DNA from 2 places in the Crossiella sp. CA198 genome. Region 1 is predicted to be linked to the other one. Evidence: riboswitches for the same ligand, from Rfam matches in the RefSeq annotation. Region 1 holds a riboswitch; the other holds the start of a gene.
The links. Region 1 has a riboswitch for glycine ahead of gcvP (aminomethyl-transferring glycine dehydrogenase). Riboswitches for the same ligand answer to the same signal wherever they lie in the genome.
Positions count from the first base shown of each region.

Region 2: it holds a riboswitch for glycine, as region 1 does, so the genes downstream of both, gcvT (glycine cleavage system aminomethyltransferase GcvT) here and gcvP (aminomethyl-transferring glycine dehydrogenase) in region 1, are expected to answer to the same signal.

Region 1 covers NZ_JBQJIM010000029.1:28,856-34,160, forward strand. Annotated here, with positions in the region: gene gcvP (aminomethyl-transferring glycine dehydrogenase) at 1-2,530, opposite strand, end outside; glycine riboswitch at 2,574-2,687, opposite strand; glycine riboswitch at 2,688-2,787, opposite strand; gene ACTOWY_RS37215 (hypothetical protein) at 2,870-3,130, opposite strand; gene ACTOWY_RS37220 (hypothetical protein) at 3,250-3,657, opposite strand; gene ACTOWY_RS37225 (MerR family transcriptional regulator) at 3,790-4,356, opposite strand; gene ACTOWY_RS37230 (bifunctional nuclease family protein) at 4,763-5,236, opposite strand.
Region 2 covers NZ_JBQJIM010000041.1:8,432-13,736, forward strand. Annotated here, with positions in the region: gene ACTOWY_RS41285 (peptidoglycan-binding protein) at 1-470, opposite strand, end outside; gene ACTOWY_RS41290 (hypothetical protein) at 467-994, opposite strand; gene ACTOWY_RS41295 (response regulator transcription factor) at 1,125-1,778, shown strand; gene ACTOWY_RS41300 (sensor histidine kinase) at 1,759-2,937, shown strand; glycine riboswitch at 2,991-3,090, shown strand; glycine riboswitch at 3,091-3,186, shown strand; gene gcvT (glycine cleavage system aminomethyltransferase GcvT) at 3,254-4,345, shown strand; gene gcvH (glycine cleavage system protein GcvH) at 4,389-4,760, shown strand; gene glyA (serine hydroxymethyltransferase) at 4,776-5,305, shown strand, end outside.

The DNA.
Region 1 (5,305 bases):
GCAGGCCGTAGTCGGCCAGGCGCTTGGCCACGTCGTCGACGGTGACGCCGGTGGCCTTGGTGATGGGGCGCAGGTCGAGGATGCACTCGTGGGCGACGAAGCCGCCCTCGCCGGTGTAGAGGACCGGGAAGTGCTCGTCGAGTTTGCGGGCCACGTAGTTGGCCGCGGCGACGGCGGTCAGGGTGGCGCGGCGCAGGCCGTCGGGGCCCATCATCCGGACGTAGGCCCAGGAGATGGGCAGGATGGAGGCGCTGCCCCAGGGTGCGGCGCTGATCGGGCCGACGCCGGTGGCGGGGCCCGCGGTGGGCTGCAGCGGGTGGTTGGGCAGGAACGGCGCCAGGTGTTCGCGGACGCCGATCGGGCCGACGCCGGGGCCGCCGCCGCCGTGCGGGATGCAGAAGGTCTTGTGCAGGTTCAGGTGGCTGACGTCGCTGCCGAACTTGCCGGGGCGGGCCAGGCCGACCAGGGCGTTGAGGTTGGCGCCGTCGACGTAGACCTGGCCACCGGCCTCGTGCACCAGGGCACAGACCTCGGCGACCGTTTCCTCGTACACGCCGTGCGTGGACGGGTAGGTGATCATGATGGCGGACAGGTCGTCGCGGTGGGCCTGGACGGTCTCGCGCAGGTGGCCGAGGTCGATGTTGCCCTTGTCGTCGCAGCGGACCACGATCACCCGCATGCCGGCCATCACCGCGCTGGCGGCGTTGGTGCCGTGCGCGGAGGAGGGGATCAGGCAGATGTCGCGGGCTTCCTGGCCGCGGCTGCGGTGGTAGGCGCGGATGGCGAGCAGGCCGGCGAACTCGCCCTGGCTGCCCGCGTTGGGCTGCACGCTGACCGCGTCGTAGCCGGTGACCTCGGCCAGCCAGGCCTCCAGGTCGTGCACCAGGGAGAGCAGGCCCGCGGCGTCGGCGGCGGGGGCGAAGGGGTGCAGCCCGGCGAACTCCGGCCAGGTGATGGATTCCATCTCCGTGGTGGCGTTGAGCTTCATGGTGCAGGAGCCGAGCGGGATCATGCTGCGGTCCAGAGCCACGTCCTTGTCGGAGAGGGCGCGCAGGTAACGCAGCAGCGCGGTCTCCGAGCGGTGGGCGTGGAAGACCGGGTGGGTCAGGTAGTCCGAAGTGCGGTTCAGCCCGCCACCGAGGGCGTCGGGGGTCTCGGCATCCAGCGCGTCCACGTCGCCGGTGACGCCGAAGGCCTGCCACACCAGCGCGAGGTGCTCGCGGGTGGTGGTCTCGTCGCAGGCGATGCCGACGTGGTCGTTGTCGGCCAGACGCAGGTTGACGCCCAGGGCGCGGGCCTTGGCGACGATCTCGGCGGCCTTGCCGGGCACGTGCGCGAGCACGGTGTCGAAGAAGCGCTCGTGCCGCAGCTCGACGCCGCCCGCGCGCAGGCCTGCGCCGAGCACGGTGGCCAGCCGGTGCACCCGGGTGGCGATGCCGCGCAGGCCCTCGGGGCCGTGGTAGACCGCGTACATCGCGGCGATCACCGCGAGCAGCACCTGGGCGGTGCAGATGTTGCTGGTGGCCTTCTCCCGGCGGATGTGCTGTTCGCGGGTCTGCAGCGCGAGCCGGTAGGCGGGGTTGCCGTCGGCGTCCACGCTGACCCCGACCAGGCGGCCGGGCAGCTGGCGCTCGAGTCCGGCGCGCACCGCCATGTAACCGGCGTGCGGGCCGCCGAAGCCCATCGGCACGCCGAAGCGCTGGGTGGTGCCGACCACGACGTCCGCGCCGAACTCGCCGGGCGGGACCAGCAGGGTCAGCGCGAGCAGGTCCGCGGCGACGGCGACCTGGGCGCCGCGTTCGTGCGCCTGCTCGACCAGGGCCCGGTAGTCGCGGACCTCGCCGCCCGCGCCCGGGTAGGCCAGCAGCACGCCGAAGAACTCGCCCTCGGGCAGGCCCTGGGCGAGGTCGGCGAGCACGATCTCGATGCCGAGTGGTTCGGCGCGAGTCTGGATGACCGCGATGGTCTGCGGCAGCGAGTCGGCGTCGACGACGAACCGCGCCGACTTGGACTTGCCGGCGCGGCGCACCAGCGTCATCGCCTCGGCGGCCGCGGTGCCCTCGTCGAGCATGGAGGCGTTGGCGGTGTCCAGGCCGGTCAGGTCGGCGACCATGGTCTGGAAGTTGAGCAGGGCTTCCAGCCGGCCCTGGGAGATCTCCGGCTGGTACGGGGTGTACGCGGTGTACCAGGCCGGGCTTTCCAGGATGTTGCGCTTGATCACCGGCGGGGTCACGGTGCCGTAGTAGCCGAGCCCGATCATGGGGGCCCTGACCGTGTTGCGGTCGGCCAGCGCGCGCAGTTCGGCCAGCGCCTCGGACTCGGTGGCCGGGGCGGGCAGGGCCAGGCTCAGCTCACCCTCGCGGATCACCTGGGGCACCGCCCGCTGGGCGAGTTCCTCCAGCGAGCCGACCCCGATGACGTCGAGCATCCGGGCCAGTTCGGCGGGCCGCGGACCGACGTGCCGGTCGGCGAAGGGCGTGCCGTGCTCCAGCGCGGCCAACGGGATGCGATCGGGGTTCGGCTGGGTCATGCTCTCGCCTCCGGCGCCTAGGGGTGGGCATGCGGAACTGCCCTCCCCCTCTGTCCGTACCCGGTGTCCGGGCGCCTGAGAGCTTCACCCGGTCACGGCGGACCGGACTTGCACCGTCGGCGGGTCCGCGCAGGACGAGGACCGCTTTCCAGAGGTGTCTGCCCACACGGTCCGCTTGGCCTGAGAGGTTCCGGGGAGGAGTTGCTCCTTCGGCGCCGGACCGATGGCTCCGGTCCGGGCTCTCCCGCGTGGGGATCACGACTACGCGCGAAATCCTACCCCGCCGGAGTTCACCGGAAGTTTCCGACGTGCCCAAGAACACCAGGTCACCAACGGTGGTCAGGGACAGACACAGCTGGTGGTCGTGCTGGTACGCCGAGTGGTCGTGGTGGTGCTGCGCCGAGTGCTGCTGGTGGTGGGCCGGGTGGTGCTGGTGCGGCTGATGGTGGTGCTGGTCAGCGGCAGCTGGCTGACCACCCTGGTCGGGCTCGGCGAGGAGCCGCCGGGCGCAAGCACCGCCTGGGTCAGGAACACCCCGACCACCGCCGCCACCACCGCGCCGACAGCCCCGATGACCGCGGCGCTACGTTCGAAGGCCATCGCCCTCCCCCAATCCGGAGACCATCCGCACCAGCGAGGATGCGTCCGGTCCCGGTCGGTGGGACTAGGTCGTTCGGGTCACCGGCGGTAACGATCGCGGATACCTGGAGCGCCCCTGGTCAGCCGCTGCCGTGCACGTCCCAGACCGGGGTGCGCACCTGTGGGCCGCAGTCCGGCCAGTCACCGCGGCAGATCCGGTAGAAGCCGGGCGGGAAGTACTGCCAGGACTTGCTCACCTGACTCTTGTCCAGGCCGCACTGGGGTTCGGTGAACGGCGTCCACAACCCGCGCATCGAGCCTTCCAGGCGGTAGCACTCCCCCGGCGCGCCCGCGGTGACGAACAACCCGCGCACCGTGTCGGTGCACCCGGGATCGCACACCCTGGTGACCTGGGCGGCGAAACCCGCCTGCTCATGCCGCAGGGTCAGCGGCCTGGTGACGCCCTCGGCACCGGCCACCGCGGGCACGGCCAGGCCGGGCGCCGCGGCCAGGACCGCGAGCAGCAGCAACACAACACGTCGGATCATGCCTGATGAACCCCCTGATCGCGGCCACCCTCCGGCGGCCCGCGGTCAGTGTTGGACACCGCGTGCCCTGGCAGAAGAGCGGCGGCGGTTTCCTGCCCCGGCGGTCGACCCGTTCGGAGCAGGACCAGTGGTTCAGCCGGTCTGCCGGTCCCGGCGCTTGCGGGACAGCTCGTCGTCCTCGCCGGGCAGCAGCTCCACCCCGTCGGCGCGTTCGGCCGGGAACTCGTGGATGGTGCCGCTGATCTCGCGCATCGCCCCGCTGACCGCGATCCCGAACACGCCCTGCCCGCCCTGCAGCAGATCCACCACCTCCTCCGGGGAGGTGCACTCGTACACCGTGGTGCCGTCGCTGAACAGCGTGATCCGGGCCAGGTCGCGCACGCCGCGGCGGCGCAGGTGATCCACCGCGACCCGGATGTTCTGCAGCGAGACCCCGGTGTCGAGCAGACGTTTGACCACCTTCAGGACCAGGATGTCCTTGAAGGAGTAGAGGCGCTGGCTCCCGGAGCCGTGGGCACTCCTTATGGTCGGCGCGACCAGTCCGGTGCGGGCCCAGTAGTCGAGCTGCCGGTAGGTGATCCCGGCGATCTGACAGGCGGCGGGTCCCCGGTAGCCGACCAGTTCGTCCGGCAACGACAGGTCCGGGAACAAGGCACCCTGCTCGGGCGCGCCTCGATCGCTGGGCGCTTCCTCGACCACGCGTGCCTCCCCTCGGCCGACCTTCTGGTCGGCAACGGCGACCGCACGCCCGTGCGCACACTGGCGTGCCGGTCCTGAGCAGGCGGCCGGGAAGTGGATCCACCCCGGCGCGATTGACTCGCCACCGACGGTAAGACGGCCCATCCCCCGGGTCAACGCGACGCGCGGGGAAGGCTCCCGCGTCGCGCTCAGACCCCGGGTCCGGTTCACTCTTCTGAACCGATTCCCGCGCTGTCACCTGGTCGGACGGTGACGAGCGGCCACGCATCCCAGCACAACCGCCACAAGATCACAGCTTGACCACACGATCGTGTTATGGACGAAGGTTGTTGATCACCCAACGGCGAGGGCCCGGCGACTCCGCTCACGCGGTGTCGCCGGGCCCTGGCAAAAGTCAGCGTTGTCTCTAGGTGTCCGCCCCGCGGAAGTCCTCCGGTGACACGGAGTCCAGGAACTCGCGGAACTTCTCCACCTCGTCCTCCTGCTCGTCCGGGATGACCAGGCCCGCCTCGGCGAGCACGGACTCCTCGGCGTGGATGGGCACCCCGACCCGCAGCGCGAGCGCCACCGAGTCGCTCGGCCGGGCCGAGACCCGCACATCCCCGTCGAAGACCAGCTCCGCGAAGAAGGTGCCCTCCTGCAGATCGGTGATCCGGACCTGTTCGAGCTGCCGCCCCAGTGCCCCGATCACGTCCTTGAGCAGGTCGTGGGTCAGCGGCCGGGACGGCCGTACCCCCTGCTGCTCCAGCGCGATCGCGGTCGCCTCCACCGAGCCGATCCAGATCGGCAGATAGCGGTCACCTTCGGTTTCACGCAGCAGCAGGATCGGCTGGTTCGCGGGTAGCTCCACCCGCACACCGACGACGCGCATCTCGCTCATCGGAACTCGCCTCCTCCAGTGCGTTGGACCGCAACATCCCCACCATGACGAGGATCGCGTACCGACTCC
Region 2 (5,305 bases), on a different contig from region 1:
TTGTCGTCCACGGTGAACCCGGTGTAGCCCAGCGCCCGCAGGTTCTGCTCCAGCAGCCGGACGTCGGAACCCTTGTCCATCCCGGACTCCAGCTTGCGCCAGAACGGCTTGTCCCCGAACAGCAACGGCACCGGCTTGTCGTTGACCTTGTACACGGCCTCGCCGCGGCCCAGCTGATCACCGATCTTGGGCAGCCAGGTGATGATCCCGCCGCCACCACCGTTGGCGGTGATCTCGAACTTGCCGCCGTAGCCGAGCTTGCCGCCGAGGGTTTCCTGCTCCACCAGGGTGTTCCGCAGCACCTTCGCGGTCTTGCTCGCGGTCTGCTGATTTCCCTTGTCCGCCTGGGCGTCACCGCCGTGCCCCAGCACCAGCACCCCGGTCACGCCGACCGCGGTGACGGTGGCCGCGGTCAGCACCACGAACGGCCATCTGCGCCGGCGCTGGCGGGGAAGTTCCTGTTCGCTCATTTCGCCGGCGCCGATCCCGCCATGCCCATGCCGCAGGCCTTCATCGCTTTCTCGATCTTCTCCTTGTCGCCGTCCAGGGTGATCATGCCGCCCTGGCCTTCGCCGCTCTCCTTGATGTCGAGGCCGTTCTCGCGCAGGCACTTGTTCTGCTTGGCGCGCTTGTCCTTCTCCGCCGGGTCGTTCGGGTTGTAGTTGCTCTTCGGCGCGAACTTCTCGCAGGCCTTGTTGGCCTTCTCGAACTTCTCCATGTTGGTCTCGTCCATGCGCTGGGCCGCGATCCCGCCGGAGTTCGGGTCCGGGTCGGGCATGTCGATCCCGTTGTCCCGCATGCACTTGGCGAACTTGAGCATGGCCTCCTTCGGGTCCTTGGGCGCCTCGTCGCCTGCCTTCTGCTCGTTGCCCTTGCCGTTGCCGCCGTTGAGGCTGGCCGGTCCGTCACCCTTGTCCTCGCCGCCGCAGGCAGCCAGGCTGAACGCGGTCACCAGTGCGGCGACCCCTACCCCAAGCCGGGTCAGCGTCCTCATGCAGTCCTCCTCACCTCGTCGGACCCAGTGGCCCGGCGTTCGGTGCCAGGTCTACGCGGACGGGTGTTTCCGGAGGCTCTCCGCGCGCGGAAACATTCCGGAAACCCCGGGCCAGCGCATACTCGGTGGCATGCGGGTACTGGTGGCCGAGGACGAGGTCGTGCTCGCCGAGCTGGTGGCCTCCGGGCTGCGCGCGGAGGCGATGGCGGTGGACGTGGTGCACGACGGGCTGGACGCGCAGGAGCGGCTGGCCGTGCACGACTACGACGTGCTGGTGCTCGACCGCGACCTGCCCGGCAGGCACGGCGACGACGTGTGCGCCGAACTGGCCACCCAGGGCAGTCGCACCAAGGTGCTGATGCTCACCGCCGCCGGGTCGCTTGAGGACAAAGTGGACGGTCTGCAACTGGGCGCGGACGACTACCTGACCAAGCCCTTCGAGTACCCCGAGTTGCTGGCCAGGGTGCAGGCGCTGGGCAGGCGCAGTCAGCCCGCGCTGCCGCCGGTGCTGGTCCGCAACGGCGTCCGGCTGGATGTGGCCAACCGCCTGGTGAGCCGGGACGGGCGGCGGATCGAGTTGTCCCCCAAGGAATTCGCCGTGCTCGCCGTGCTGCTGCGGGCCCAGGGCGCGGTGGTCAGCTCGGAACGGCTGCTGGAACTGGCCTGGGACGAGCACGCCGACCCGTTCACCAACGCGGTGCGGGTGGCCATGTCCAAGCTGCGCGCCAAACTCGGCGAACCGCCGGTGATCGAGACGGTGCCCGGTGCCGGCTACCGGATCTGACCGCAGGCCGACCCGGCTGACCGTCCGGGTCAAGCTGACCGCGCTCTACGGTTCGCTGTTCCTGGGCAGCGGCGCGGTGCTGCTCACCGTGATCTACCTGCTGGTGCGCGACCAGCTGGCCGTCCGGCTGGGCACCGCGGTCGCCCGCACCATCCCGCTGGAGGGGGTGCCGTCCTCGGTCGCGATGCGCCAGCTCCGGCCGGACGGCACGCTGGCCTTCCTCCCCGCCGCCGAGGTGACCAGGGCGGTGGAGGTCACCACCATGGAAACCCTGCTGCTGGTCTCCATCCTGTCCCTGATCGGGGTGGCCGCGGTGTCGGTGGCCGCGGGCTGGTGGCTCTCCGGCCGGGTGCTGCGACCGCTGCACACCATCACCGCCACCGCGCAACGGCTCTCCTCCTCCAACCTGCACGAGCGGCTGGCGATCAAGGGGCCGCCGGATGAGCTGACCGAACTGGCCGAGACCTTCGACCGGATGCTGGACCGGCTCGAATCCTCCTTCGACAGCCAGCGCCGGTTCGTGGCCAACGCCTCGCACGAGCTGCGCACCCCCCTGGCGGTGCAGCGGGCCGCGGTGCAGATCGGGCTGGCCGGAAATCCCACCCCGGAGAAGGCGGCCGAGATCCGCGAGCAGCTGCTCACCGCGAACCGGCGGATCGAACGGCTCATCGACGGGCTGCTGGTGCTCGCCCGCAGCGACCGTGGCCTGGCGAAACGCGCCAAGGTCGACATGCACACGGTGGTCGCCGAGGCGGTCGGGCAGTACCGGGCCGAGGCCGGGCGGCGGGAGATCGAACTCCAGGTGCGGCTCACCGAGGCGACCGTCTCCGGCGACCGGGTGCTGCTCACCCAGCTGGTCACCAACCTGGTCTCCAACGCGATCCGGCACAACCTGCCCAGCGGCGGCACGGTGTGGGTGCGCACCGACGTCTTCGGCGGCCTCACCGTGTCCAACACCGGGCCGAAGGTGCCAGCCGGGCAGATCCCGCAACTGTTCGAGCCGTTCCGGCGGGGCGAGGGCCGCACCGACAAGGGCGAAGGCGCCGGACTGGGCCTGTCCATCGTGGACTCGATCACCCGCGCGCACGGCGGCACGGTCAAGGCCGAGCCCCGGCCGGACGGCGGGTTGCGGGTCAAGGTCGAACTGCCCAGGGGTTGACAGACCCCTCGGCCGTCCCGGAAGGTTCGCGGCACAACCGCATATCGGCCGTTTGAGCTCGGGCGGGAGAGATCCCGGCACGAAGCACGCGCGGGACGCCGAAGGAGCAACCACTCCCCGGAAACTCTCAGGCAACGTCACCGTTCGAGCGAGGCGACTCTGGAAAGCAGGTGGGTTCGCCCACCTCACCCACGGTGCAACCCGCGTCCGCGCGGCGAAGCTCTCAGGTCCCATGACAGAGCGGGGAGGCTCAGCAGCGGTGTCCGCATGCCGGTGGACACCTCGACCCCAGGAGCCTCCCGTGACCGCAGTCGGCGTGTCCCGCCGCAGTCCCCTGCACGCCCAGCACGTCGCGCTGGGCGCCCAGTTCACCGACTTCGCCGGGTGGTCGATGCCGCTGCGCTACGGCAGTGAGCTGGCCGAGCACAAGGTGGTGCGCGAGGCAGCCGGGCTCTTCGACCTCAGCCACATGGGCGAGATCGAGATCTCCGGTCCGGAGGCGGGCCGGGTGCTGGACTACGCGCTGGTCGGCGCGATCGGCGCACTGGCCGTGGGCCGGGCCCGGTACACCATGCTCTGCCACACCAACGGCGGCGTGCTGGACGACCTGGTGGTCTACCGGCAGGCCGAGCGCAAGTTCCTGGTGGTGGCCAACGCCTCCAACGCCGCGGTGGTGCGGGCGCTGCTGGGTGAGCGGGCACACGGGCTGAGCGCCGAGGTGCTCGACCGGTCCGCCGAGACCGCGCTGATCGCGGTGCAGGGGCCGGTCGCCGCCGAGATCATCACCGCGGTCACCGGCGAGGACCTCACCGGCCTGAAGTACTACGCAGGCCGCCCCGCGGTGATCGCCGGACACCCGATCTACCTGGCCCGCACCGGCTACACCGGCGAGGACGGGTTCGAGGTCTACGTGGCCGCCGAACTGGCCGAGGCGGTGTGGCGGCGGATCGCCGAGGCCGGGGAGCCGCTGGGGCTCAGGCCTGCCGGGCTGGCCTGCCGGGACACCCTCCGGCTGGAGGCGGGCATGGCGCTGTACGGCAACGAGCTGCACGTCGGGCTGACCCCCTTCGACGCCGGACTCGGCCGGGTGGTCCGCTTCGACAAGCTCGGCGACTTCGTCGGCCGGGCCGCGCTGGAAGCCCGTCAGCACACCACCCGCGCCCTGGTCGGACTGGCGGGCAAGAGCCGGCGCAGCCCGCGGGCCGGTCAGCCGGTCAAGCTGGCCGACGGCACCGTGGTGGGCGAGATCACCAGCGGCGCGCCCTCCCCCACCCTGGGTCACCCGATCGCGATGGCCTACCTCGATCACGCGCACACCGCGGCGGGCACCGAGGTGCTGGTGGACGTGCGCGGCAACGCCGAACCGGCGGAAGTAGTCGCGCTGCCGTTCTACAAGCGCTCGCGCTGACCCATCCCACCTGCACATACTTTCCCGAAAGGCTGTTTTTGCGATGCCGGTTCCGCGCGAACTGCACTACACCAAGGACCACGAGTGGATCACCGACGGTCCGATCGCCACGGTCGGGATCACCGCCTACGCCGCCGAGGCGCTGGGTGACGTGGTCTTCGTCCAGCTTCCCGAGGTGGGGGCGGTGGTGAGCGCCGGTGAGGCGTGCGGTGAGATCGAGTCGACGAAATCGGTCAGCGACCTGCTGGCCCCGGTCTCCGGCACGGTGACCGAGGTCAACCAGGCGGTGGCCGAGGATCCGGCGTTGCTGAACTCCGACCCGTTCGGAGCCGGGTGGCTGATCAGGATCAACCGCGCGGCCCCGGACGGGGAGCTGCTCACGCCGGATGAGTACGACGAGCTGACCGCAGGCTGAAAGGAAGACCCGATCATGTCCACTTTGGACACGCCGCTCGCGCAGATCGACCCGGAGATCGCCGAGGTGCTCGGCGCCGAACTCCGCCGCCAGCAGTCCACCCTGGAGATGATCGCCTCGGAGAACTTCGCCCCGGTGGGCGTGCTCGAGGCGCAGGGCTCGGTGCTGACCAACAAGTACGCCGAGGGCTACCCCGGCAGGCGCTACTACGGCGGCTGCGAGCACGTCGACGTCTCCGAGCGCCTGGCCATCCAGCGGGTCAAGGACCTCTTCGGCGCCGAGCACGCCAACGTGCAGCCGCACTCCGGCGCGCAGGCCAACGCCGCGGTCATGCACGCGCTGCTCACGCCAGGGGACAAGATCCTCGGCCTGGAGCTGGCGCACGGCGGGCACCTCACCCACGGCATGCGGATCAACTTCTCCGGCAAGCTCTACGACGTGGCCGCCTACCAGGTCCGCGAGGACACCGGCCTGATCGACATGGCCGAGGTGGAGCGGCTGGCCAAGGAGCACCAGCCCAAGATGATCGTGGCCGGCTGGTCGGC